DNA from 3 places in the Streptomyces sp. NPDC096324 genome. Region 1 is predicted to be linked to each of the others. Evidence: riboswitches for the same ligand, from Rfam matches in the RefSeq annotation. Region 1 holds a riboswitch; each other region holds the start of a gene.

What was found. A riboswitch is a leader RNA that binds a small molecule or an ion and turns the genes downstream of it on or off. The one in region 1 is predicted to bind cyclic di-AMP.
Positions count from the first base shown of each region.
Region 2: linked by a shared signal. The riboswitch ahead of ACIQ7M_RS29065 (M23 family metallopeptidase) and the one ahead of ACIQ7M_RS14640 (NlpC/P60 family protein) in region 1 are both predicted to bind cyclic di-AMP.
Region 3: linked by a shared signal. The riboswitch ahead of ACIQ7M_RS17500 (NlpC/P60 family protein) and the one ahead of ACIQ7M_RS14640 (NlpC/P60 family protein) in region 1 are both predicted to bind cyclic di-AMP.

Region 1 covers NZ_JBIWFK010000005.1:106,825-111,503, forward strand. The annotation lists gene ACIQ7M_RS14630 (hypothetical protein) at 1-2, shown strand, start outside; gene ACIQ7M_RS14635 (tellurite resistance/C4-dicarboxylate transporter family protein) at 87-1,067, opposite strand; gene ACIQ7M_RS14640 (NlpC/P60 family protein) at 1,201-2,370, opposite strand; cyclic di-AMP (ydaO/yuaA leader) riboswitch at 2,378-2,547, opposite strand; gene pcrA (DNA helicase PcrA) at 3,004-4,679, shown strand, end outside.
Region 2 covers NZ_JBIWFK010000011.1:124,176-128,854, forward strand. The annotation lists gene ACIQ7M_RS29055 (pitrilysin family protein) at 1-796, shown strand, start outside; gene ACIQ7M_RS29060 (pitrilysin family protein) at 793-2,181, shown strand; cyclic di-AMP (ydaO/yuaA leader) riboswitch at 2,397-2,553, shown strand; gene ACIQ7M_RS29065 (M23 family metallopeptidase) at 2,566-3,333, shown strand; gene ACIQ7M_RS29070 (GntR family transcriptional regulator) at 3,529-4,221, shown strand; gene ACIQ7M_RS29075 (HPr family phosphocarrier protein) at 4,448-4,679, opposite strand, start outside.
Region 3 covers NZ_JBIWFK010000006.1:84,483-89,161, forward strand. The annotation lists gene ACIQ7M_RS17480 (beta-glucanase) at 73-777, shown strand; gene ACIQ7M_RS17485 (hypothetical protein) at 902-1,072, shown strand; gene ACIQ7M_RS17490 (alpha/beta fold hydrolase) at 1,173-1,919, shown strand; gene ACIQ7M_RS17495 (hypothetical protein) at 1,987-2,217, opposite strand; cyclic di-AMP (ydaO/yuaA leader) riboswitch at 2,637-2,808, shown strand; gene ACIQ7M_RS17500 (NlpC/P60 family protein) at 2,816-4,679, shown strand, end outside.

The DNA.
Region 1 (4,679 bases):
GACCGGCGCGCACACCGCCCTGCGCCGGACCTGACCGGCGGCCTCCCTTCCGTGACGTCCCGTGACGCGCGGACCGGACAGCCGCGTCATCCCCGTACCTCGGATCTGAAGGCGAGAGCGGTGCCCGCGACCGCCAGGAGCCACGCCGCCACCGCGATCCACAGCAGCACCTGTCCGGTCCCCTTGAGCCAGAAGACGTCGAGGGCGGCCGAGACCGCGAGGGTCGCCACCGCCGACATCCCCATCGGGAAGACGGACGACCAGCGCCGTACGTCGTACCGCGGGCGCGGCCACACCACCTCCGCGACGGCCAGCAGGAAGTAGCAGGCGAGGTCCAGGACGAGCAGCGCGCCGGTCGTGGCGCGCAGGACGCCCTGGTCGTCGTTGTTCCACAGATACGGATTCACGTCGTGCGCCACGACGAGTCCCGCTCCGGCCAGCGCCGAGATGCCCAGCGCGCCGGCCGCGATCCAGTGGTCCCCCGCGCCCTTCCTCACCTCCCGCGGGTCGAAGTTCGCGAGCGAGAGGACGTACAGCGCGATCCCCACCCAGAACAGCGTCATCGCGGCATGCGCGAGCCAGTCCGAGCCCACCTCGCCGGCGATCGTCGAGCCGAGGACCGAGAGCCCCTGCGTGGCCACGCAGACGAGGAACACCTCTCCCGCCATGCGGCGCCGCCAGTGCCGCAGGACGCTCAGCAGCAGGACCGGCCAGAGCACGGCCGACAGCGCGAGCAGGATCTCGGCGAGCGTCTGCCACCCCAGTGTGGAGAACCTGGTACCGAGCACGGTGGTCGCCGCGACCGCGTCGAGCCCGGCGGGAGTGCCGGCCCGTCGCGCCCATTGCGCCCGGTCGCCCACCAGCCGGGCGAGGAAGTCCGAGGCGAGACCGACCCAGGCGAGCGACGCGAGGAACAGCGCGATCCGGGACAGGACCTCGTAGCCGGTCAGGTGCAGCCCGATCGAGAGGATGCCGGTGGCCATGACGGCGGCCCCGGCGGCGGGCGCCCACCCCGCCCACCAGGAGCGGAGCGGAATGGTGTCCGTCATGTCCGGTGTCTCTGGCATGCGTCGATGCTAGGGACCCGCGGAGCGGTTGCGGGCGGGCCACGCGCGGGCGGCGACGAAAACGCGGAGCACGCGCGCGGGGATCGGGAGAGCCCGCACGCGTGCCCCGCGCGAGGGGCTTCCGGCTCCCGGGCTACGCCGGGCGCACCACGCTGTGGATCGCCGAGGTGCCGTCGTAGTAGATCGACTCCTCGCGGACGTACGCTCCCGGCTTCGGCGCGTGGATCATCATGCCGTCGCCGATGTACATGCCGACGTGGCTGATGTCGTCGTAGAAGAAGACCAGGTCGCCGGGCCGGGCGTCGGCGAGGGAGACCGTCGTGCCGGCGTTCACCTGGTCGTAGGTGACGCGGGGGAGGCTGACGCCGGCGGCCTTCCAGGCGGCCTGGGTCAGGCCCGAGCAGTCGTAGGAGTCCGGGCCGGTGGCGCCCCAGACGTACGGCTTGCCTACCTGCGCGCGGGCGAACGCGAGCGCCTCGGCCGCCTTCGACGAGGAGCCCGTGGCCGTCGATCCCGTCGACGACCCGGCCGTCGAGCCGGCGGCCGGGTCACCCGTGCTGTCCGACGACGGCTGCGCCTGGGCGGCCTTCTCGGCGGCGGCCTGCTGCCGCGCCAGCTCCGCCGCCTTGGCCGCGGCCTGTTCCCGCTTCTTCTTCTCGACCGCCGCCAGGCGCGCCTTTTCCTCGGAGTTCAGCTTCGACAGCAGGTCGCGGGCCTCAGAGAGCTTGTGCTGCACTTCGGCCTTGGACGTCTTGAGCGCCTTCTGCGAGGCGGTCAGCGACTCGAGGCTCGCGGTGGCCTCCGTCCGCTTCTCGGTGGTGGCGGCCTGCTCCGTGATGTAGTCGTCGACGGCCGCCTTCTGGCGGTTCGTCAGGCGGCTCATCAACTGGGTCTGGTCGAAGTAGTCCTGGGGGTTGTCCGCGAGCAGCAGGGTCGCGGTGTCGGGCGCGGCGGCCCCGGTGCGGTACTGCGCCGCGGCGAACGATCCCAGTTCTTCGCGCGCGGTGTTGAGCTTCTCTGTGCGCTGGGCGACGTCGTCGAGCAGGGTGTCGACGCGCTCGCGCTGCTTGGCGGTCTTCTCCCGGTTCGCGTTGTACTTGTCGGTGGCGGTCTCGGCCTGGTGGTAGAGGTCGTCGACCTTCTTCGAGACCGCTTCGATGCTGGGCCGGGGCTCGGCCGAGGGTGCGGCGTTGGCGGTCTGGGAGAGCAGGGCCACGGAGGTGAGGGCCGCCGTGGCGAGGGCGGGGGTCCGTATGCCTGCGATGCGCGCACCGGTGGGACGCGCCTTGCGGTGTGACGCCAAGAGAGGCGACTCCTTCCGTCATCCGCCTGCCGAGTTAGCTGTCGGGTTCGGGCGGGAGGTTCCGGAAGGCTGCCCTACGGTCCGTGCCCCACAAGGCGGTTGGACCGATTCACCCCAAAATCGGTGGGTCCCCGGCTCCAGGGCCTCGCGGCGCACCGGATTGGGCGGAGGCCGCCCGGCCCGGCGGTGTTCGCCGGATGCGGTCGAGCGGCCTTCGAGCACGCTAGCCAACCGGTGTGGCCCGTGTGAAGGTTGATGCCCGATACGTCCGATACATTTTCGTGACCATTGCCGCGCGCGCCGCCGGAAGCGGCCCGAAGACCCATCGGCGCGTGCGCCGCCGGAAGCGGCCCGCCGACCCATCGGCCGGCTCCATCGCTCGGCCCCATCCCGCTCCGGATGACGCGGCCGGGCGTCGCGGCGACCGCTCGTCGGTCGGGTCGCGGCTCGGGACGGCCCGCCGCGCCGGCCCCGCGCCGGGTGACCGGACCGTCGCGCGCCGTCACGGACGGTGAGGTGTCGGCGGGCGAAGCCGTGAGCACCTGGTGTCCGCCGTGTGCCTGGTCACGACTTCGGGCCGAGTTCTCGGGGTGGCGGCGGGCTGTCAGTGGGGCGGCCTAGACTCGGAGAGCGATGAGCAGCCTCTTTGACGACAGCTTCCTGGCGAACCTCAAGCCCTCCGCGGCCCACGAGGACGAACACCCGCCGCCGCCCGAGGACGATCACGTACCGGAGCCGGTTCCGGACGATCTGTTCGGCGGGAAGTTCGACCTGCCGCCGAGCCGGGACGCTTACTACCGCGACGGCGCGCCCCGGCCCGCCGTGGACCCCGCGGCCCTGCTGGACGGACTGAACGAGAACCAGCGCGCGGCCGTGGTCCACTCGGGCTCCCCGCTGCTCATCGTGGCCGGCGCGGGCTCGGGCAAGACCCGCGTCCTCACGCACCGGATCGCGCATCTGCTCGGCGAGCGGAACGTCCACCCCGGCCAGATCCTCGCGATCACCTTCACCAACAAGGCCGCCGGCGAGATGAAGGAGCGCGTCGAGGCCCTCGTGGGCCCCCGCGCCAACGCGATGTGGGTCATGACCTTCCACAGCGCCTGCGTCCGCATCCTGCGCCGCGAGAGCAAGACGCTCGGCTTCACCTCGTCGTTCTCGATCTACGACGCCGCCGACTCCAAGAGGCTGATGGCGCTCGTCTGCCGTGATCTCGACCTCGACCCCAAGAAGTTCCCGCCGAAGTCGTTCAGCGCCAAGATCTCGAACCTGAAGAACGAGCTGATCGACGAGGAGGACTTCGCCGCTCAGGCAGCGGACGGCTTCGAGAAGACCCTCGCCCAGGCGTACGCGATGTACCAGTCGAGGCTGCGCGAGGCCAACGCGCTCGACTTCGACGACCTGATCATGACCACGGTCAACCTGCTGCGCGCCTTCCCGGACGTCGCCGAGCACTACCGCCGCCGCTTCCGGCACGTCCTGGTGGACGAGTACCAGGACACCAACCACGCGCAGTACGCCCTCGTCCGGGAACTCGTGGGGACCTCCGAGCACCCCGTGGACGTACCGCCCAGCGAGTTCGACCTGGCGCCCGCCGAGCTGTGCGTCGTGGGTGACGCGGACCAGTCGATCTACGCCTTCCGCGGCGCGACCATCCGCAACATCCTCCAGTTCGAGGAGGACTACCCGAACGCGACGACGATCCTCCTGGAGCAGAACTACCGCTCCACGCAGACGATCCTGACCGCCGCCAACGCGGTCATCGAGCGCAACGAGTCCCGCCGCCCCAAGAACCTGTGGACCAACGCGGGCGCCGGCTCGAACATCACGGGCTACGTCGCGGACACCGAGCACGACGAGGCCCAGTTCGTCGCCGACGAGATAGACCGTCTCACCGACGCGGGCGACGCGAGGGCCGGAGACGTCGCGGTCTTCTACCGCACGAACGCCCAGTCCCGTGTCTTCGAAGAGGTCTTCATCCGTGTCGGCCTGCCGTACAAGGTCGTCGGCGGTGTCCGCTTCTACGAGCGCAAGGAGGTCCGGGACGTCCTGGCGTACCTGAGGGTGCTGGCCAACCCCGAGGACTCGGTCCCCATGCGCCGCATCCTGAACGTGCCCAAGCGCGGCATCGGCGACCGTGCCGAGGCGATGATCGACGCCCTCGCGCAACGCGAGAAGATCAGTTTCCCGCAGGCACTGCGCCGCGTCGACGAGGCCTACGGCATGGCCGCGCGCTCCACCAACGCGGTCAAGCGGTTCAACACGCTCATGGAAGACCTCCGTACGATCGTCGAGTCCGGCGCGGGCCCGGC
Region 2 (4,679 bases), on a different contig from region 1:
GACCCTGGAGGACGCCCGCGCGTTCTTCCGTACCAATTACGCGCCCAACAACGCGGTCCTGTCGGTCGTCGGCGACATCGACCCGGAGCAGACGCTCGCCTGGGTCGAGAAGTACTTCGGTTCCATCCCCGGGCACGACGGCAAGCCCGCCCCGCGCGACGGCTCGCTGCCCGAGGTCATCGGTGAGCAGATCCGCGAGGTCGTCGAGGAGGACGTCCCGGCGCGCGCACTGATGGCCGCCTACCGCCTCCCGGAGGACGGCACGCGCGCGTGCGACGCGGCCGACCTGGCGCTCACCGTCCTCGGCGGCGGCGAGTCCTCCCGGCTCTACAACCGGCTCGTACGCCGTGACCGCACCGCCGTCGCGGCCGGGTTCGGCCTGCTGCGGCTCGCCGGAGCGCCCTCCCTGGGATGGCTGGACGTGAAGACGTCCGGTGACGTCGAGGTCCCGGTCATCGAGGCCGCCGTCGACGAGGAGCTCGCCCGGTTCGCCGAGGAGGGCCCCACGGCCGGGGAAATGGAGCGCGCCCAGGCCCAGTTGGAGCGCGAATGGCTCGACCGGCTCGGTACGGTCGCCGGCCGCGCCGACGAACTGTGCCGGTACGCCGTCCTGTTCGGCGACCCGCAGCTCGCCCTGACCGCCGTACAGCGCGTTCTCGACGTCACGGCGGAAGAGGTCCAGGAGGCCGCCAAGGCCCGCCTGCGCCCCGACAACCGCGCGGTGCTCGTCTACGAACCGACCACCGCCGACGCCGCCGACGAGACCGACGAGACCGACGAGGAGGCGGCGAAGTGACCGAGCTCGCCACCATGGACTTCCACCCGCAGCCCCAGGCAGGACAGCCGAAGCCGTGGGCCTTCCCCGCCCCCGAGCGCGGCACCCTGGACAACGGCCTGACCGTGCTGCGGTGCCACCGCCCCGGTCAGCAGGTCGTCGCCGTCGAGGTGATCCTCGCCGCGCCGCTGGACGCCGAGCCGGCGGGCCTGGACGGCATCGCCACGATCATGGCGCGCGCCTTCTCCGAGGGCACCGACAAGCACTCGGCCGAGGACTTCGCCGCCGAGCTGGAGCGCTGCGGCGCCACGCTCGACGCGCACGCCGACCACCCCGGCGTACGCCTGTCTCTCGAGGTGCCCGTCTCGCGCCTGACCAAGGCCCTCGGCCTGCTCGCCGACGCCCTGCGGGCCCCCGCGTTCGCGGACGGCGAGGTCGAGCGGCTGGTGACCAACCGGCTGGACGAGATCCCGCACGAGACGGCGAACCCGGCCCGTCGTGCCGCCAAGGAGCTCTCCAAGGAACTGTTCCCGGCGAGCGCGCGCATGTCGCGCCCCCGCCAGGGCACCGAGGAGACGGTCCAGAACATCGACGCGTCGGGTGTTCGCGCCTTCTACGAGAAGCACGTACGCCCCGCCACGTCCACCGCGGTCGTCGTCGGCGACCTGACCGGTGTCGATCTCGACGAACTGCTCGCCGACACGCTCGGCTCCTGGACCGGCTCGGCCGCCGAGGCGCGCCCCGTGCCGCCGGTGAGCGCCGACGACACCGGCCGCGTGATCATCGTCGACCGCCCCGGAGCCGTCCAGACGCAGCTCCTCATCGGCCGAGTCGGCGCCGACCGGCACGACCGCGTGTGGCCCGCCCAGGTCCTCGGCACCTACTGCCTCGGTGGCACCCTCACCTCGCGCCTGGACCGCGTCCTGCGCGAGGAGAAGGGCTACACCTACGGCGTACGGGCGTTCGGGCAGGTCCTTCGCTCCGCGCCGGACGGCACGGGCGCCGCGATGCTCGCCATCAGCGGATCGGTCGACACCCCCAACACCGGGCCGGCGCTCGACGACCTGTGGAAGGTGCTGCGCACCCTCGCGGCCGAGGGCCTGACCGACACCGAGCGTGATGTCGCCGTGCAGAACCTGGTGGGTGTCGCGCCCCTCAAGTTCGAGACCGCGGCGGCCGTCGCCAGCACGCTCGCGGACCAGGTCGAGCAGCACCTGCCCGACGACTACCAGGCGACGCTCTACCGGCAACTGGCCGCCACCGGCACCGTGGAGGCCACCGCGGCGGCCGTGAGCGCCTTCCCGACGGACCGTCTGGTGACCGTCCTGGTCGGTGATGCCGCACAGATCGCGGACCCGGTGAGGGCCCTCGGAATCGGTGAAGTCACCGTGGTGGCGGCCGAGTAGGACCCGTGCGACGGAAGAGGGCCCTGACGGCTGAAGAGCCGTCAGGGCCCTCCCTTTTCCGGATAGCGGTCCCAAGATGTCCGTATTCGTACGGCGGTTGCCCTTCTGCCCTGTGGGATGCGTTACAAAAATCGTGATCCGTTTGTTGTTCGAAAGTCACCCCGTTTAGCGTCGGTGCGGCTGTTCGTCACGCAGTGCGCCGCGCCCGCGGCACCGGACAGTCATCGCCGAGTCCCCATGGCGCGAGCCAAGGGAGCCGGGGACCCACGCAGTCCCTGGGGTGAATCGGACGCCCTCTCCGGAGGGAGCCCGTAGGAGACCTTCCTGCTCCGAACCCGTCAGCTAACCCGGTAGGCGAGAGGGAAGGAAAGGATCAGCCCCTACATGGCGTTCACCTGTGGCACCGGCAAGCATCGTCGTACGAGCAGCCGGGTGCACAGCACCACCACGACCGCCGTCGGGGTCGCGGCGCTCACCACCACCGGTGTGATCGGAACCCTGGCCGCCCCCGCGTTCGCCGCGGAAGCCTCCGTCGAGCAGGCCGGGCTCACCCAGGCCGTCACCCTCAATGACACGGTCGCCGACCAGATCGACGCCCAGGCCTTCGCGCAGCAGCGCGCCGCCGACGAGGCCGCCGCGCGCAAGCAGGCCGAGCAGACCGCCCGCAAGCAGGCCGCCGAGCAGGCGTCGAAGCTCCGCGAGGCCAAGGAGCGCGCCGCCCGCGAGGCCGAGCGCAAGCGCCTGAACACGTTCGTCATGCCGATCACCGGTTCGTACGTCTCCACCGGCTACCAGGCCAGCAGCGCCCTCTGGTCCTCCGGCAGCCACACCGGCGTCGACTTCCACGCCGCCTCCGGCACCTCGGTCCACGCCGTCGGCTCCGGCACCGTCGTCACGGCCGGCTGGGGCGGCGCCTACGGCAATCAAGTCGTGATCAAGATGCACGACGGCACGTACACCATGTACGGCCACCTGTCGTCCATCGGGGTGTCCGTGGGGCAGGCCGTCACTCCGGGGCAGCAGCTCGGCCTCTCCGGGGACACCGGCAACACCACGGGGCCGCACCTCCACTTCGAGGCGCGTACGACCGCGGAGTACGGCTCGGACATCGACCCGGTCGCCTACCTGCGCTCGCACGGCGTCAACGTCTGACGACCGCTTCGCGGCTTCCCACCGCTTTTGATGCCCCGGCTCACCGAGCCGGGGCATCGTCGTTTCCGGATGCCGTCTGTCCAAAAAATATCCATGGATTCAAGCCCGCCATCGGAAATTCAGGCTTCCTGCAATAGAGTCACTGAACAAGCGTCAATCGACGGCGTTTCACGGGGATTGAAGCGGAGGTCGGTCATGCGCATTCCGGCACACTCGGTGTGCACGGCGATCCGTGACGACATCGTCGCGGGTGTCTACGAGCGCGGCGGCCGGCTCACCGAGGAACTGCTCGCACGCCGCTACGGCGTCTCGCGCGTCCCCGTTCGCGAGGCTCTGCGCACGCTGGAGGCGGAGGGCTTCGTGGTCACCCGCCGGCACGCGGGCGCCTGTGTCGCGGAGCCCACCGAGCTGGAGGCCGCGGACCTCCTGGAGATGCGCATGCTGCTGGAGCCGCTGGGGGCCGCGCGGGCCGCGCAGCGGCGCACGGAGGCCCACCTGAAGGTGCTGCGGGGTCTGGTCCGGCTGGGGCAGGAGCGTTCCAGGCGTGGCCACAGCGAGGATCTGCGCTCGCTGGGCGGCTGGTTCCACGAGACGCTGGCGCAGGCGTCCGGCAGCCCCGCGCTGACCTCGACGCTCGCCCAGCTTCGCCACAAGATCGCCTGGATGTACTCGGTGGAGGCGCCGGCCGACCCCGCGGAGTCCTGGGCGGAGCACGGCGGCATCGTGGACGCGGTCGCCCGGGGGGACAGTGAGCGGGCCCGCGCGATCACGGCCCTGCACACCGAGCGCGCCACGGCCGCGCACCGGCTCCGATTCCCCGGAGGCGAACGGCCGGACCGTGTGAGAACTTCGCAACATCCCGTAAACATGACGGGCCCGCGTCATTAACACAGGCACCGTATACAAAGAGGGATATTCGGCGGGGGCTCATTTCTGATGCCCTTTTATTCGCGTGTCCGGAATTCCGGTGCGCGCCATTTCCGCGGCCGCGGCGCGAGGCGTGCGTGACACCGGGGGAATGTGCGGGCGAGGCCACGGAAAACGGCCGGGCCGCGCCACCCGGAGAATGGGTGGCGCGGCCCGGCCGTGCGTGTCCGACTGCCCTGGGGCGGGATCAGACGGTCTCGGGGAGCTCGTCGAGCCCCTCGGCGACCAGCTTCGCCAGACGGTCGAGGGCGACGTCCGCGCCGTCGGCGTCCGACGAGAGGACGATCTCCTCGCCACCCTGGGCGCCCAGGCCGAGGACCGCGAGCATGGAGGCCGCGTTGACGGGGTCGCCGTCGGCCTTCGCGATCGTCACGGGGATGCCGGAAGCCGTGGTGGCCCGGACGAAGATGGAGGCGGGG
Region 3 (4,679 bases), on a different contig from region 1:
AACAGGGCGTGGATGTCGCAGGCTTGGGGAGAACCTGGACGTTCGCGAAACGCCGTCATCGAGGAGTGCCGCGTGTCCGATGTCGTCTTCACGGCGGATTTCGCCTCGACTCGCCAATGGGTCGCGGGCCATTCCTGGGCCTATCCCGACGGCGGTCCGGTCAACCCGGACGACGGCAAACTCGACCATCTGGTCACCGACCCGTCCTACAGCCGGACAGGCCGCTTCCGGGCGACCCGGCGTCCGGACGGCGACTGGGACGCGGGCCTGCTCACCACCGAGGGCAGCGCGGACGGGTTCATGGTCCGCACGGGCGACGTGCTGGAGGCACGGGTCAAGCTGCCGACGGTGACGGGGGCCTGGCCGGCGATCTGGACGTGGCGGGACGGCGGTCAGGAGATCGACGTCTTCGAGTACCACCCCGACAACCCCGACCTGCTGGAACTGTCCAACCACGTACGCAACACCCACCGCTACTACCGGAACCACGCCATCCAGCCGGGTGCCTGGGTCGACCTCGTGGTCGAGCTCGGCGCCCTCCGTGTCGTGTGGTGGGTCAACGGCGTCCGGGCCTTCGACGACCGGCGCGGAGTGGGCAGATCCTGGCACGCCTATCTCATCGTCAACCTCTCCGTCTGCGCGGGGCGTTACCACCCACCGCCGCCTCCCGAGGCCTCCGAGATGGACTTCGAGGTGGCCCGGCTGGCGGTCCGCAGGCCCCCGGTCGGCAGACCGTTCCCCGCGGCGGAGGAGTACGAGGCCGACGTCCTCGACTGACGCCGGAGCGGGGCCTCGGCAGATGCAGCCGGGCAGGTGCATCCGCCGGGGCCCTCGGCGCGGAAGTACGGCATCAGAAGCGACGCCGCGCCCGTGCGCGTCGCACCGACGGGTGCCGAGGGCCATGCCGAATCCGAAACCGGGGGACGCCCCCGAGTCCGCCTACGTCAGTCACGTCGGCAACTGCCGCACGTGCCAACGGGAGTCGGGACGCTGCCCGCAGGCGGCCCGCCTCTGGCGTTTCTACCAGGAATGGCGCAATGGCTACCGCGCGCGGCCCGAGCCCACGGAGTGAGCCACGGACTGAGCTTGGGGCGGGTCCGTGGCCGGTGAGACGATCCTCCTCACGGTCCGGTGCGAGGCATGGACGAAGCGCGGGTGGGTGGAGAGGTGTCATGCGAGGTTCTGTGCGGATGTCCGCCGACGATGTGTCCCGGTCCGGGGAGGCCGGCGCCTCCGTGGCGCTGCGGCCCTGCCGCGCCCCTCGTCGGGACGGGGAACCGGCGCGTGCGGCCGTACTGATCCTTCACGGCGGCACCGCCGACAGCAAGGCCCCGTTGCGGCCGTGGAACCTGGCACGCGCCCGGATGCGGCCGTTCGTCCGCTCCGTGACACGGGCCCTGCCGGACGAGGGCACGTTCGTCGGGCAGGTGCGCTACCGCCACCGGGGATGGAACGGCGTGGACGCGGACCCCGTCGCCGACGTTCTGCTGGCACTGGACGAACTCGCCGCTCTGGTGGGGGACGTGCCGGTCGTGCTCGTGGGCCACTCCATGGGCGGGCGCGCCGCTCTGCGGGCCGCGGCCGCACCCCAGGTCCGGGCCGTGGTGGCACTGGCGCCGTGGTGCCCGGAGGGTGAGCCGGTGGCCCACCTCCGGGACAAACGCGTGATCGTGCTGCACGGAGACCGGGACCGCATCACCGACCCCGTGGAGTCGTTCGCCCTCGTCCGCCGGGCCGCGGAGGCGGGTTCCTCCGCGAGCGCCGTGCGGGTCGCCGGCGGAGACCACGCGATGCTCCGCCGCGCGCGGACCTGGCATCGGACCACGGGCGCGACGGTCGCCGAGCTGGTGACCCGGATCGGCGGTGGACTCGACCCGCTCCCCGCCGAACGGCCGGGCGGAGAGCCCGGCGTTCTCTAGCCCGTCCCGGGCGTCGCCGGGCGGGTGAGGCCTCGCGGACACGCCCCGGACGTCCTGGGGTCGGCCGTCAGGAGCCCGGTGTGTCGAGTCGGTCGTCGGGGTCGGGGGTGGGGGAGAAGGCGCGGCGCTTACCGGACGCCGGTCGTGCGGCGGACGAGGGAAGCGGGGCGCCCGTCGACGGATCCCAGCTCAGGATCCACTCGAAGTCGCGTTGCAGCCGACGTGCTTCGCTTCGCACGAGTGTCGGTATGTCACCGCGTTCGGAGATCAGTTGGGCATAGATCGGCGCATCGTGCACGTGGGGATCCTCGACTCGCTCTCGTGGTCTGACGTGCTTCGACGGTACGGCCGACGGGTGGTCGCAGCGGTGATCCGGTCAGCTCGGCCAGAACCGGTCAAGGTGTGACCAATGGGCGCCGTCGATGTCGAACGACACGCCAGGGAACGCCAGTTCTGTGCACACTTTCGACACATCAGGGTTGGCTGGACGTGTGAGCCGCGGCTCCGGACCGGGTGCCGGCCTCGAATGTGCCAACGGCCGTGCTCAGCCGCCTTTTCGAGTACGGCCCGTGTCCTCACGGTCGCGCTGCGGGGTGGTGCGATGAAGGTCACGAAAACGTATCGGACATCTGGGGCGTGGATCTTCACATCGGGTGCACACCATCGCTAAGTTGGCGACCAGGCCGCCCGACTCCCTCCGGCGAAGCTCGCCGGGCGGTGCGGCCTCCGCCGAGTCCTGCCTGTCCTCGTGGCAGCGGGAGCCGGGGACCCACCGAACCTGGGGTGAATCGGTCAACTGCCTTTCGGGGCAGGGGCCGTAGGGCATACCTTCCGGAATCGTCCGCCCGAACCCGACAGCTAACCCGGTAGGCGGACGACGGAAGGAGCACCCCTCCATGGCGCCGGAACGCACCCCGCCCAGCGGCGAAGAAGTCGCCCGACGACTCTCGTCCCTCTACGACCAGGCGGAGCTCGCCACCGGTAACTTCAACGGGACCCGCGCCCTGGCGAACTCCAACCGCAGGCCGGGCCGACGGAACGCCGGTCAGGGGAGCGGAGTCTCCGACGCGGCCCAGGACGACCTGATGCGCCAGTGGTTCGACGGGGCGCGTTCCCGGTTCGGGCCCTCGGCTCCGGCCGCGCTTCCGGCCGACAGGCAGCCGGAGCGTGGCGGCGCGGCCGTCCGTCCGAAGGCGGGTGCGAAGGGGTCCAAGGGCTCCTCGTCGGACCTTCCGACGATCTACGAGCTGGAACAACTCGTACGTCCTGTGGCCGAGTTGACGGCTGCCCCGGTGCTGGAGCTGACCGCCGGTCCGGCTTCGGAGCCGGGTGCGCGGCCCGCGCTGGAACTGACCGCCGGTCCGGTGGCCGCGCTCCCGGCCGGCGGTGCCACGGCGGCGCCGGGATCCGATGTGGTGGTCCGTGCGGGGCTTCGCGCGGGGGCCGTTCCGGCCGCCGCGTCGCAGCAGTCCTCGCCGCACGTCAAGAAGCAGAGCGCCCGGCGCAAGCTCGCCGTCGCGCGGGAGCTGATGGCGCGGCACATGGCACGGCAGGGCATGCCCGTGGCGCAGATGCCGGCCATCGAGTACCAGCCGACGGCCCCGCAGACCGGTTCGTTCCCGGCGGTCGGTCAGACCGGCTCGTTCCCCTCGGTCGGTCAGACGGGTTCCTTCCCGTCCGTCGCCCAGACCGGTACCTTCCCGTCCGTCGCCCAGACTGGTTCGTTCGCTTCGCCCGCTCAGCCCACCGCGTTCCCGGCGGCTCCGCAGACGGCCGCGTTCCCGTCCGCCGCCCAGACGGGCACGTTCCCCTCGGTCGCCCAGACCGGTACCTTCCCGCAGGTCGGCCAGACGGGTTCGTTCCCGTCGGTCGCTCAGCCCACGGCTTTCCCGGCGGCTCCGCAGACCGCAGCGTTCCCGTCCGCGGCTCGGACGGGCACCTTCCCGTCCGTCGGTCAGACGGGCTCCTTCCCGTCCGCCGCGCAGACCGGTGCGTTCCAGGCCGCGCCCCAGCCGACGCCGTACGAGGTCGTGCCCGAGGTCTTCGACACGGGCTCCATGCCCCGGGCGTACGAGCCGGCGCCGCCGGCCGCCCAGCCCAAGGCGGTCATCCTGCCCCGCGGGTACGAAGCGCCCGCCCCGGCCCCCGAGTACACGTCGGTGCTCCTGCCGCTCTCGTACGAGAAGCCGACGCGTCCCAGCGGGTACCAGCCTGCCCCGATGCCCCCGATGAGCGAGCCGGTGCCGCAGCCTCCGGCGTACGAGCCGGCCCCGCCCTCCGCCGCCTATCAGCCGGCGCCGATGCCTCCGGTGAGCGAGCCGGTGCCGCAGCAGCCCGCGTACGAGGCCGCGCCGGGTCCGGCCGCCTATCAGTCGGCGCCGATGCCCCCCGCGAACCAGCCGGCGCCCCCGTCGGCCGACGACGCCTGGCGGCAGTCGTTGCGGCCCAGCGGCAACCAGCAGGCGTGGCCCGCCGCTCCCGGGGCCGCCGGCACGAACCCGGGGTTCGACATCGACAGCCTCGTCGCCGGTGCGGGAGCCGGGGCCGCCGCCCCGCCGGTCGTCGGACACGACAGCAGAGCCGCCGAGGCGGTCGCCTTCGCCCGCGCCCAGATCGGCAGCCCGTGCGTGTGGGGAGCGTCCGGACCCGGTTCGTACGACCCCTCCGGTCTCACCCAGGCGGCCTGGAAGAGCGCGGGAGTCATGCTCCCCCGTGCGACGCAGGACCAGGCGCAGGCCGGCGCGGCGGTCGACCTCAGTG